Regions from separate parts of the Streptomyces sp. NPDC001100 genome, predicted to be linked through region 2. Evidence: predicted binding sites of a transcription regulator. Region 2 holds the regulator's gene; the other holds the start of a gene.
What was found. Region 2 encodes HrcA, which represses chaperone genes, less so after heat shock. Its sites were predicted from a motif close to TTNGCACTCNGNNNNNCNGAGTGCNAA; they were not measured.

Region 1 (4,853 bases), on a different contig from region 2:
TCCTGCGGATGATGAGCGACCTGAAGATCCCGTACACGGCCTTCCTCAGCAACTACCTGGTCAAGGACGACTACGGCTACTTCAAGAAGATGCAGGCCGAGGGCCACACGCTCAACAACCACACCCTCACGCACCCGTACCTGCCCGGTCTGTCCTACGCCGAGCAGAAGCGTGAGATCTGCGGCATGCAGGACATCATGAAGAAGCAGTTCGGCAAGGCCCCGACGGTCTTCCGGCCGCCGTACGGGAACTACAACCACGACACCCTCGTCGCCGCCAAGTCCTGCGGCATCAAGTACGCCCCGATCTGGGACGAGGAGGTCTACGTCGACCACTGGGAGTACCGCGAGGACGACCGGGACCTGCACCCCGGGGACATCGTCCTGACCCACTTCCGGGGCCGCGCGGACTGGAAGGGCACCATGGTCGACGACATGCGCCGCTTCCTCGGCAAGGTCACGGCCGAGGGCTACGCGGTGGCCCGCCTGGAGGACTACCTGTGAGGGTCCCGGTACCGGTGGCCGTCGCCCTGGCGGCCACCCTCCTCACCGGCTGCGCCCAGTCCGTCGACCCCATCGAACGGCTCGGCAAGAAGGCCGCCCAGCGCGTCCACCCGCACGGCCCGTCCCGCGAACAGCCGTACCGCCACTGGGGTCTGACGGCCCCCCTGGCCCCCGCCCCGAAACCGTCCCCCGGACCCCCCGCCCGCTCGGCGGGCCCCGGCCTCCCGCCCGTCGTGGACCACGTCCGCACCCGCGACAGGGTCGTCTTCCTGACCTACGACCACGAGGCGAGCACCCGCCGGGACCCGAGGTTCACCGACCTGGTCCGCGAACTGCGCCTCCCCGTAACGGAGTTCCGCACACCGCCGGGGCCCGCCCACTTCACCGGCCTGCCCTACTCCACCCAACGCACCGAGATCTGCGGCCACTTGGCCCGTCCCCGGCCCCGGCTGCTCCGGCCCCCCGACGGCACGTACGACACCACCACCCGCCGGGCCGCCGCCGACTGCGGCATCTCCGCCCTGGTCCTCTGGCGCGCCTCCACGACCACCGGAACCCTCACCTACGCCCGAGGCGCCCACCGCCTCACCCCCGGCGACATCGTCCGCATCACCCCGACCGACACGACGGCCCGACTGCTCCGGGGGATCCAGGAGCGGGGCCTGACGGTGGGCCGACTGGAGGACTACCTCTGACGCGCCGGGCGGGAGTGTCAGAGGCCCCGGATAACCTGCCGCGCACGACGAACAGCGGTGAGGGGAAAGGGCCTTGCGATGGGTGGCGACCAGTGGACCTCGACGGGGCCGTACCAGAAGGACCTTGAGTCGGCGTTCCGGCAGGCACAGGAACAGAAACTGGCCGAGGACGACCACGGGTTCCCGGGGCGGGACATCCTCGATCTGTGCGAGGACGAGGGCTGGGCGGAGTACATCCTGACCGGCGGCACCTCCTCCGTACTCGACTTCCACGACCTCGTCGACGCGGCGTCCGGGGACGAGGTCGCCATGATGCGACCCCTGACCGAGGACGAGGTGCGCGACTGGGCGCCGGAGGGCAGACCCACCCGCGAGCGCTGGATCGCGGCGCTCCGCGGCGGCGCCGCGTCCTTCCCGGGCCGTGGGGCCGGCCGATGCACGACCCTCTATCGCGACGGCGAGCCGGCGGAGATCGGCTATTGGGGGTGTACGGCGGATTAGCCGGAACGGCTGTGGAAATCCGTCAGCGCCGGCCGTCCCTCCAACACAGGTCGCTACTCCAGCACCGGTCGGCACCATCAGCCCGTCCGCCGTTTGAGGACGAGGCCGTCCAGGCCGATAGCGGGGGTCCGGGGGCGCAGCCCCCAGAGACGGCAACCACAGCCGACGGTCACCCAAATTCCGCCCAAGCGCCGCGGGCATTGGCACTCCGCTTGACCGAGTGCTAATCGCAGTCATAGTCTCAGGTCTGGCACTCCCCCCTGGAGAGTGCCAATAGCGACGGGCAGGTCCGGCACCCGCGACGACGGATCCACCTGGTCGCCACCTCAGACAGTTAACCCCGTGAGATCTCCGAAGGGGGAGGTCGGATCGTGACGACCACCAGCTCCAAGGTTGCCATCAAGCCGCTTGAGGACCGCATTGTGGTCCAGCCGCTCGACGCCGAGCAGACCACGGCCTCTGGCCTGGTCATCCCGGACACGGCCAAGGAGAAGCCCCAGGAGGGCGTCGTCCTGGCCGTGGGCCCGGGCCGCTTCGAGAACGGCGAGCGTCTTCCGCTCGACGTGAAGACCGGCGACATCGTGCTGTACAGCAAGTACGGCGGCACCGAAGTGAAGTACAGCGGCGAGGAGTACCTCGTCCTCTCGGCCCGCGACGTGCTCGCGATCATCGAGAAGTAATTCGCTTCACATTCAGTATGTGAGCTACGCCCCTGGCCCCCGCGACCTTATGAAGCCGGGCGTCAGGGGCGTCGTTCGTTTCACCCACGTTTTCCGAGAGGGCTGAACCGCTCCCATGGCGAAGATCCTGAAGTTCGACGAGGACGCCCGTCGCGCCCTTGAGCGCGGCGTCAACAAGCTTGCCGACACGGTGAAGGTGACGATCGGCCCCAAGGGCCGCAACGTCGTCATCGACAAGAAGTTCGGCGCCCCCACCATCACCAACGACGGTGTCACCATCGCCCGCGAGGTCGAGCTCGACGACCCGTACGAGAACCTCGGTGCCCAGCTGGTGAAGGAGGTGGCGACCAAGACCAACGACATCGCGGGTGACGGCACCACCACCGCCACCGTGCTCGCCCAGGCGCTCGTCCGCGAGGGCCTGCGCAACGTTGCCGCGGGTGCCTCCCCGGCCGCCCTGAAGAAGGGCATCGACGCCGCCGTCAAGGCCGTCTCCGACGAGCTGCTCGCCACCGCGCGGCCCATCGACGACAAGGCCGACATCGCGGCCGTCGCCGGTCTGTCCGCGCAGGACAGCCAGGTCGGCGAGCTCATCGCCGAGGCGATGGACAAGGTCGGCAAGGACGGTGTCATCACCGTCGAGGAGTCCAACACCTTCGGTCTGGAGCTGGACTTCACCGAGGGCATGGCCTTCGACAAGGGCTACCTGTCGCCGTACTTCGTGACGGACCAGGAGCGGATGGAAGCGGTCCTCGAGGACCCGTACATCCTCATCCACCAGGGCAAGATCAGCTCCATCCAGGACCTGCTGCCGCTGCTGGAGAAGGTCATCCAGGCCAACGCCTCCAAGCCGCTGCTGATCATCGCCGAGGACGTCGAGGGCGAGGCCCTGTCGACCCTGGTCGTGAACAAGATCCGCGGCACGTTCAACGCGGTCGCGGTCAAGGCCCCCGGCTTCGGCGACCGCCGCAAGGCGATGCTCGGCGACCTCGCCACCCTCACCGGCGGTCAGGTCATCGCCGAGGAGGTCGGCCTCAAGCTCGACCAGGTCGGCCTGGACGTGCTCGGCTCCGCCCGTCGCGTGACGGTCACCAAGGACGACACCACCGTCGTCGACGGTGCCGGTGACTCCTCCGAGGTCACGGGCCGCGTCAACCAGATCAAGGCCGAGATCGAGAACACCGACTCCGACTGGGACCGCGAGAAGCTCCAGGAGCGCCTCGCGAAGCTGGCCGGCGGCGTGTGCGTGATCAAGGTCGGTGCCGCCACCGAGGTGGAGCTGAAGGAGAAGAAGCACCGTCTGGAGGACGCCATCTCCGCGACCCGCGCCGCGGTCGAGGAGGGCATCGTCTCCGGTGGTGGCTCCGCTCTGGTCCACGCCGCCAAGGTCCTTGAGGGCAACCTCGGCAAGACCGGCGACGAGGCCACCGGTGTCGCGGTCGTGCGCCGCGCGGTCGTCGAGCCGCTGCGCTGGATCGCCGAGAACGCCGGCCTGGAGGGCTACGTCATCACCTCCAAGGTCGCCGACCTGGAGCCCGGCCAGGGCTTCAACGCCGCGACCGGCGAGTACGGCGACCTGGTCAAGGCCGGCGTCATCGACCCGGTCAAGGTCACCCGCTCCGCCCTGGAGAACGCCGCCTCCATCGCCTCCCTCCTCCTCACGACCGAGACCCTGGTCGTCGAGAAGAAGGAAGAGGAGGAGCCGGCCGCCGGTGGTCACAGCCACGGCCACTCCCACTGACGCGAGTCGGTGAACCCGTAGTACGTGTACGTCGAAGGCCCGGCACCCCTCTGGGGGAGCCGGGCCTTCGTGCCGTTGTCACAGTCGCCCGGGCGGCTGCCGTCACTGCGGCCCGTACTTCCGCCCGGTCTTCGAGGAGATCCCGCCCAGCACCGCCTGCGGAGTGATCTTCACCAGGCCCATCAGCGCCTTATAGCGCGGGTCGGGGATCGACAGGGACTTGCCGCGCGCCAGATCCGCGAGGGCCGCCGCGACCAGCTTGTCCGCGTCCAGCCACATCCAGTTCGGGATGTTGTCCGTGCCCATCCCGGCCCGCTCGTGGAACTCGGTCCGCACGAAGCCGGGCGCCAGCGCCATCAGCCGTACGCCGGTCCCGGCCAGGTCCTTGGCCGCGCCCTGCGTGAACTGCACCACCCACGCCTTCGACGCGCCGTACGTCCCGCGCGGCACGAAGGCCGCCACCGACGCCACGTTGACGACCCCGCCGCGCCCGCGCTCCCGCATCGCCTCGGCCGCCGCGCCGGTCAGCCGCAGCACCGCCTCGCAGTGCACCTTGAGCATCCTCAGCTCGTCCGCCATCGGTACGTCGAGGTAGCGGCCCTTGTTGCCGAAGCCCGCGTTGTTGACCAGCAGGTCGACCGGGTTCTTGCGGTCGGAGAGGCGGGCGGCCACCGTCTCGATGCCCTCGTCCGTGGCGAGGTCGGCGGTCAGCACCTCCGCCTCGATGCCGTGC
Region 2 (4,853 bases):
CTTGATCTCCTGGTACATACCGTCGGCGGTCTTGTACCCGGCGGCGAGGAACCCCAGCCCGCCGGCCTCGGACACGGCAGCCGCGAGGCGCGGTACGGAGACACCGCCCGCCATGGGGGCCTGCACGATCGGATGCGGGAAAAGATCGGTCAGTGCGGAGGACATGACGGCATGTTGTCACGTCCTCCGAACAAGTCCGAATCCGGCCTTCCGGCAGGCATAGGACAGATGCATGCCCGCGCGGAGACCGGTTCCACGCCCCATTCGACGACCGATTCGACGACCGGTTCAGCGACCGTTGAACGCGTCCTTCAACCGCGAGAACAGCCCCTGCTGCCCCGGCTGGAACGTCCCCATGGGGCGCTCCTCGCCGCGCAGTTTCGCGAGCTCCCTGAGCAGACGTTCCTGCTCCACGTCGAGCTTGGTCGGGGTGGTGACCTCGACGTGCACGATGAGGTCGCCCCGGCCGCCGCCGCGCAGATGCGTGATGCCCCTGCCGTGCAGCGGGATCGACTGGCCGGACTGGGTGCCCGGGCGGATGTCGACCTCCTCCATGCCGTCCAGCGTCTCCAACGGCACCTTCGTGCCCAGGGACGCGGCGGTCATGGGGAGCGTGACCGTGCAGTGCAGGTCGTCGCCGCGGCGCTGGAACATCGCGTGCGGCAGCTCGTGGATCTCGACGTACAGGTCACCGGCGGGGCCGCCGCCGGGACCGACCTCGCCCTCGCCCGCGAGCTGGATCCGCGTGCCGTTGTCCACACCGGCCGGGATCTTGACCGTCAGGGTGCGCCGCGAGCGGACGCGGCCGTCTCCGGCGCACTCCGGGCACGGCGTCGGCACGACGGTGCCGAAGCCCTGGCACTGGGGGCAGGGGCGGGACGTCATGACCTGGCCCAGGAAGGACCGGGTCACCTGCGAGACCTCACCACGGCCGCGGCACATGTCGCATGTCTGGGCGGAGGTGCCGGGGGCGGCGCCCTCGCCGTTGCAGGTGTTGCAGACGACGGCCGTGTCGACCTGGATGTCCTTCGTGGTGCCGAAGGCCGCCTCGTCGAGCTCGATCTCCAGCCGGATCATGGCGTCCTGGCCGCGGCGGGTGCGCGAGCGCGGCCCGCGCTGCGACGCCGTGCCGAAGAACGCGTCCATGATGTCCGAGAAGTTCCCGAAGCCGCCCGCGCCGAAGCCGCCGGCTCCGCCGCCGCCCGCCTGCGAGAGGGGGTCGCCGCCGAGGTCGTAGACCTGCTTCTTCTGCGGGTCCGAGAGCACCTCGTAAGCGGCGTTGATCTCCTTGAACCGCTCCTGGGTCTTCGGATCCGGATTCACGTCCGGGTGCAGCTCGCGCGCGAGCCGGCGGAAGGCCTTCTTGATCTCATCCTGCGACGCGTCGCGACGCACGCCGAGGACGGCGTAGTAGTCCGTGGCCACTTAGGACTCCGCCAGGATCTGTCCGACGTACCGTGCCACTGCGCGTACCGCTCCCATCGTTCCCGGGTAATCCATGCGGGTCGGTCCGACCACGCCGAGCTTGGCGACTGCCTCGCCGCCCGAACCGTAGCCGACCGACACCACCGACGTGGAGTTGAGTCCCTCGTAGGCGTTCTCGTGACCGATCCGTACGGTCATGCCCGAATCCCCCGCCTCACCAAGCAACTTGAGGAGGACGACCTGCTCCTCCAGGGCTTCCAGGATGGGGCGGATGGTGAGGGGAAAGTCATGTCCGAAGCGGGTGAGATTGGCGGTGCCGCCGATCATCAGCCGCTCCTCTGTCTCTTCGACGAGGGTCTCCAGGAGGGTGGAGAGCACCGTCGCGACCGTGCCGCGGTCCTCGTTCTCGAAGGCGTCCGGCAGGTCCTGCACGAGCTGCGGCACGTCCGCGAAGCGGCGGCCGGCGATCCGGCTGTTGAGCCGCGCGCGTAGATCCGCGAGCGAGGACTCCCCGAACGGCGCCGGGCAGTCCACCATGCGCTGCTCGACCCGCCCGGTGTCCGTGATCAGCACGAGCATCACGCGCGCGGGGGCCAGCGACAGCAGCTCCACGTGCCGCACGGTCGAGCGGGTCAGCGACGGGTACTGCACGACGGCGACCTGCCGGGTGAGCTGCGCGAGCAGCCGCACCGTACGGCCGACGACGTCGTCGAGGTCGACCGCGCCGTCGAGGAAGTTCTGGATCGCCTTGCGCTCGGGGCCGGTCATCGGCTTGACGCCGGCGAGCTTGTCGACGAACAGGCGGTAGCCTTTGTCCGTGGGAATGCGTCCGGCGCTGGTGTGCGGCTGGGCGATGTACCCCTCGTCCTCCAGGGCCGCCATGTCGTTGCGCACGGTCGCCGGGGAGACGCCGAGGCTGTGCCGCTCGGTGAGCGCCTTGGACCCGACCGGCTCCTCGGTGCCGACGTAGTCCTGGACGATGGCGCGCAGTACCTGAAGCCTGCGTTCGCTGAGCATCGCGCACACCTCCAGTTCTGGTCGCCTTTGTCGCCGCTTGTCGCGAGCCCGCCCTTTCCTGGCACTCTGTGCGCGTGAGTGCCAGCGTTCCCCGGCCAGTGTACGGCCGTGAGGTACACCCCGGGCAAGGCCGGTCCTGCGATGTCACGCCGTGGGGTGCCGTCACCGTTAGCGTCGCCGTATGACGGTGACTTGGGAAGAGGCGGGGTGGGAGCGGCTCGCCGCCGGGGTGGGCCGGTGCCGGCTGCCTGGCTGGGACTGCACGGTGGGGCTGGTCGTCGGGGACGGCTCGGCGCTCATGATCGACGCCGGGTCGAGTGTGGCGGAGGGCGCGCGGTTGCGCATGCAGGCGCAGGCGCTCGCCGGGCGCCGTGTGACCCATCTCGCGCTCACCCACGCCCATTTCGACCATGTCTTCGGGGCGTCGGTCTTTGCCGGGGCGACGGTTCTCGCGGCCGGGGGCCCGGGCGAGGTGTTCGAGGGCTGTGGTGAGGAGGTACGGGCCGACGCGGTGCGCAACGGTCTGGACCCGCGGGCGGCGGAGAACGCGGCGGACATCCTCGTGTGCCCCCGTGAATACGTGTGGGGCCCCACGGTGCTCGACATGGACGGCGGCCCGGACGTCCACCTGGTGGCGACTCGCGGACACACCGCCCACGATCTCGCGCTCATGGTGCCGGGCGACCCGCCGGTCGTGTTCTGCGGCGACCTGGTCGAGGAGTCCGGCGCACCCCAGGCGGGCCCCGACGCCGTACCGGGGCACTGGCCGGCCGCGCTGGACCGGCTGCTCGACCTGGGCGGGGAGGACGCGCTGTACGTGCCCGGTCACGGAGCGGTGGTGGACGCGGGGTTCGTGCGGGCCCAACGGGACGCGTTGGCAACGCGTTTCGGCGTGTCGCGGTGACGCCTCCCGGCCTTCTCCTATCGTCATCCGAATGCGCCAGTACTCCGCCGACCTGACCCCGCCGTGGAAGAAGCCCAGGCCCGTCCCCGAGGTCCCCGCGGAGGCGGGCCTGGTGGTCGAGGAGCCGGGCACCGGTTTCTGCGGCGCGGTGATCCGCTGCGAGGCCGGCACGGTCACCCTGGAGGACCGCTTCGGAAAGCACCGGGTGTTCCCGATGGAGCCGAGGGGCTTCCTGCTGGAGGGCCGGGTGGTCACCCTGGTCAGGCCGCCTTCGAGTCCGCTACGGCCCACCCGTACGGCATCCGGTTCGGTCGCCGTCCCCGGTGCACGCGCGCGCGTGGCCCGCGCCGGGCGGATCTACGTGGAGGGGCGGCACGACGCCGAGCTCGTCGAGCGGGTGTGGGGCGACGACCTGCGCATCGAGGGGGTGGTGGTCGAGTACCTGGAGGGCGTCGACGACCTGCCGGCCATCGTGGAGGAGTTCGGTCCGGGCCCGGACGCGCGGCTCGGCATCCTGGTCGACCACCTGGTGCCGGGCACCAAGGAGTGGCGCATCGCCCAGTCGGTCACCAGCGAGCACGCGCTCGTCGTGGGCCACCCCTACATCGACATCTGGGAGGCCGTGAAACCGTCCTCCGTGGGCATCGCCGCGTGGCCCCGGGTCCCGCACGGGCAGGACTGGAAGACGGGGGTGTGCCGGGCGCTGGGTTGGCCGGAAAACACCGGTGCGGTGTGGCAGGCGATTCTGGCCAAGGTCCGGTCCTACAAGGATCTGGAGCCGGAACTGCTGGGCAGGGTGGAGGAGTTGATCGACTTCGTCACGGCCTGAGACGCGGCAGGGTGGCGAATGCGGTCGTGTCCAGGTCGATGCCCACGATCGGCAGCGCTACGAGGTCACCGAACTTACGCGTCCGCTCCGACTGATAGTCCGCCGAGAAACCGGCCCCGGTCGGCTCTGTCAGCACCACACACCTGGCCTCGAACGGGTCGATGATCAGGTAGACAGGGACGCCTCCTGCGGCGTAGATCGACCGCTTGTCCACGTAGTCCCGGTGGGCGCTGGTCTTCGACACGACCTCGACGAGCATCGTCACGGCGGGAGCAGGTACGAGTCGTCCCGGACCGTCGTCCGCGCCGATCTCCATGACTACGAGGCCCGGCTGGGGCTCGCTGTTCTCGCCGGGAAATGCCACATCCTGCGTCTGGAGACGCTCCCACCGACTGGAGGGAATCTGGTCCTGCACGGACTGCACGATGCGGTTGTGGACCTTGTCGGGCCCCGCCATCATCACGATGTCCCCCCGGATGAGTTCAGCCTTGTAGCCCTCGGGCACCTCAAGGTTCTCGAACGTCTCATGCACTCGGCGATCATCCACAGCGGTCATCTCCGTGGCCCTCCGCATCCGCCGCGCTCTGTCGACGGCAGCTCAGGAAACAGACCAAGGACCGAACCGGCGTTCTGCTCGGATGCACCCGCCCGAGTGATCAGTCCACCAGGTCCCGCACC

Region 1: the regulator HrcA is predicted to act here: its motif matches at 1,900-1,926, upstream of groES (co-chaperone GroES).

The regions. Positions count from the first base shown of each region.
Region 1 covers NZ_JBSFKO010000002.1:371,819-376,671, reverse strand. The annotation lists gene ACWDEW_RS03945 (polysaccharide deacetylase family protein) at 1-503, shown strand, start outside; gene ACWDEW_RS03940 (hypothetical protein) at 500-1,198, shown strand; gene ACWDEW_RS03935 (hypothetical protein) at 1,277-1,699, shown strand; gene groES (co-chaperone GroES) at 2,071-2,379, shown strand; gene groL (chaperonin GroEL) at 2,495-4,120, shown strand; gene ACWDEW_RS03920 (SDR family NAD(P)-dependent oxidoreductase) at 4,223-4,853, opposite strand, start outside.
Region 2 covers NZ_JBSFKO010000003.1:306,674-311,526, forward strand. The annotation lists gene ACWDEW_RS05925 (nitronate monooxygenase) at 1-165, opposite strand, end outside; gene dnaJ (molecular chaperone DnaJ) at 289-1,425, opposite strand; gene hrcA (heat-inducible transcriptional repressor HrcA) at 1,426-2,442, opposite strand; gene ACWDEW_RS05940 (MBL fold metallo-hydrolase) at 2,624-3,346, shown strand; gene ACWDEW_RS05945 (DUF3097 domain-containing protein) at 3,378-4,175, shown strand; gene ACWDEW_RS05950 (Uma2 family endonuclease) at 4,165-4,731, opposite strand; gene hemW (radical SAM family heme chaperone HemW) at 4,832-4,853, opposite strand, start outside.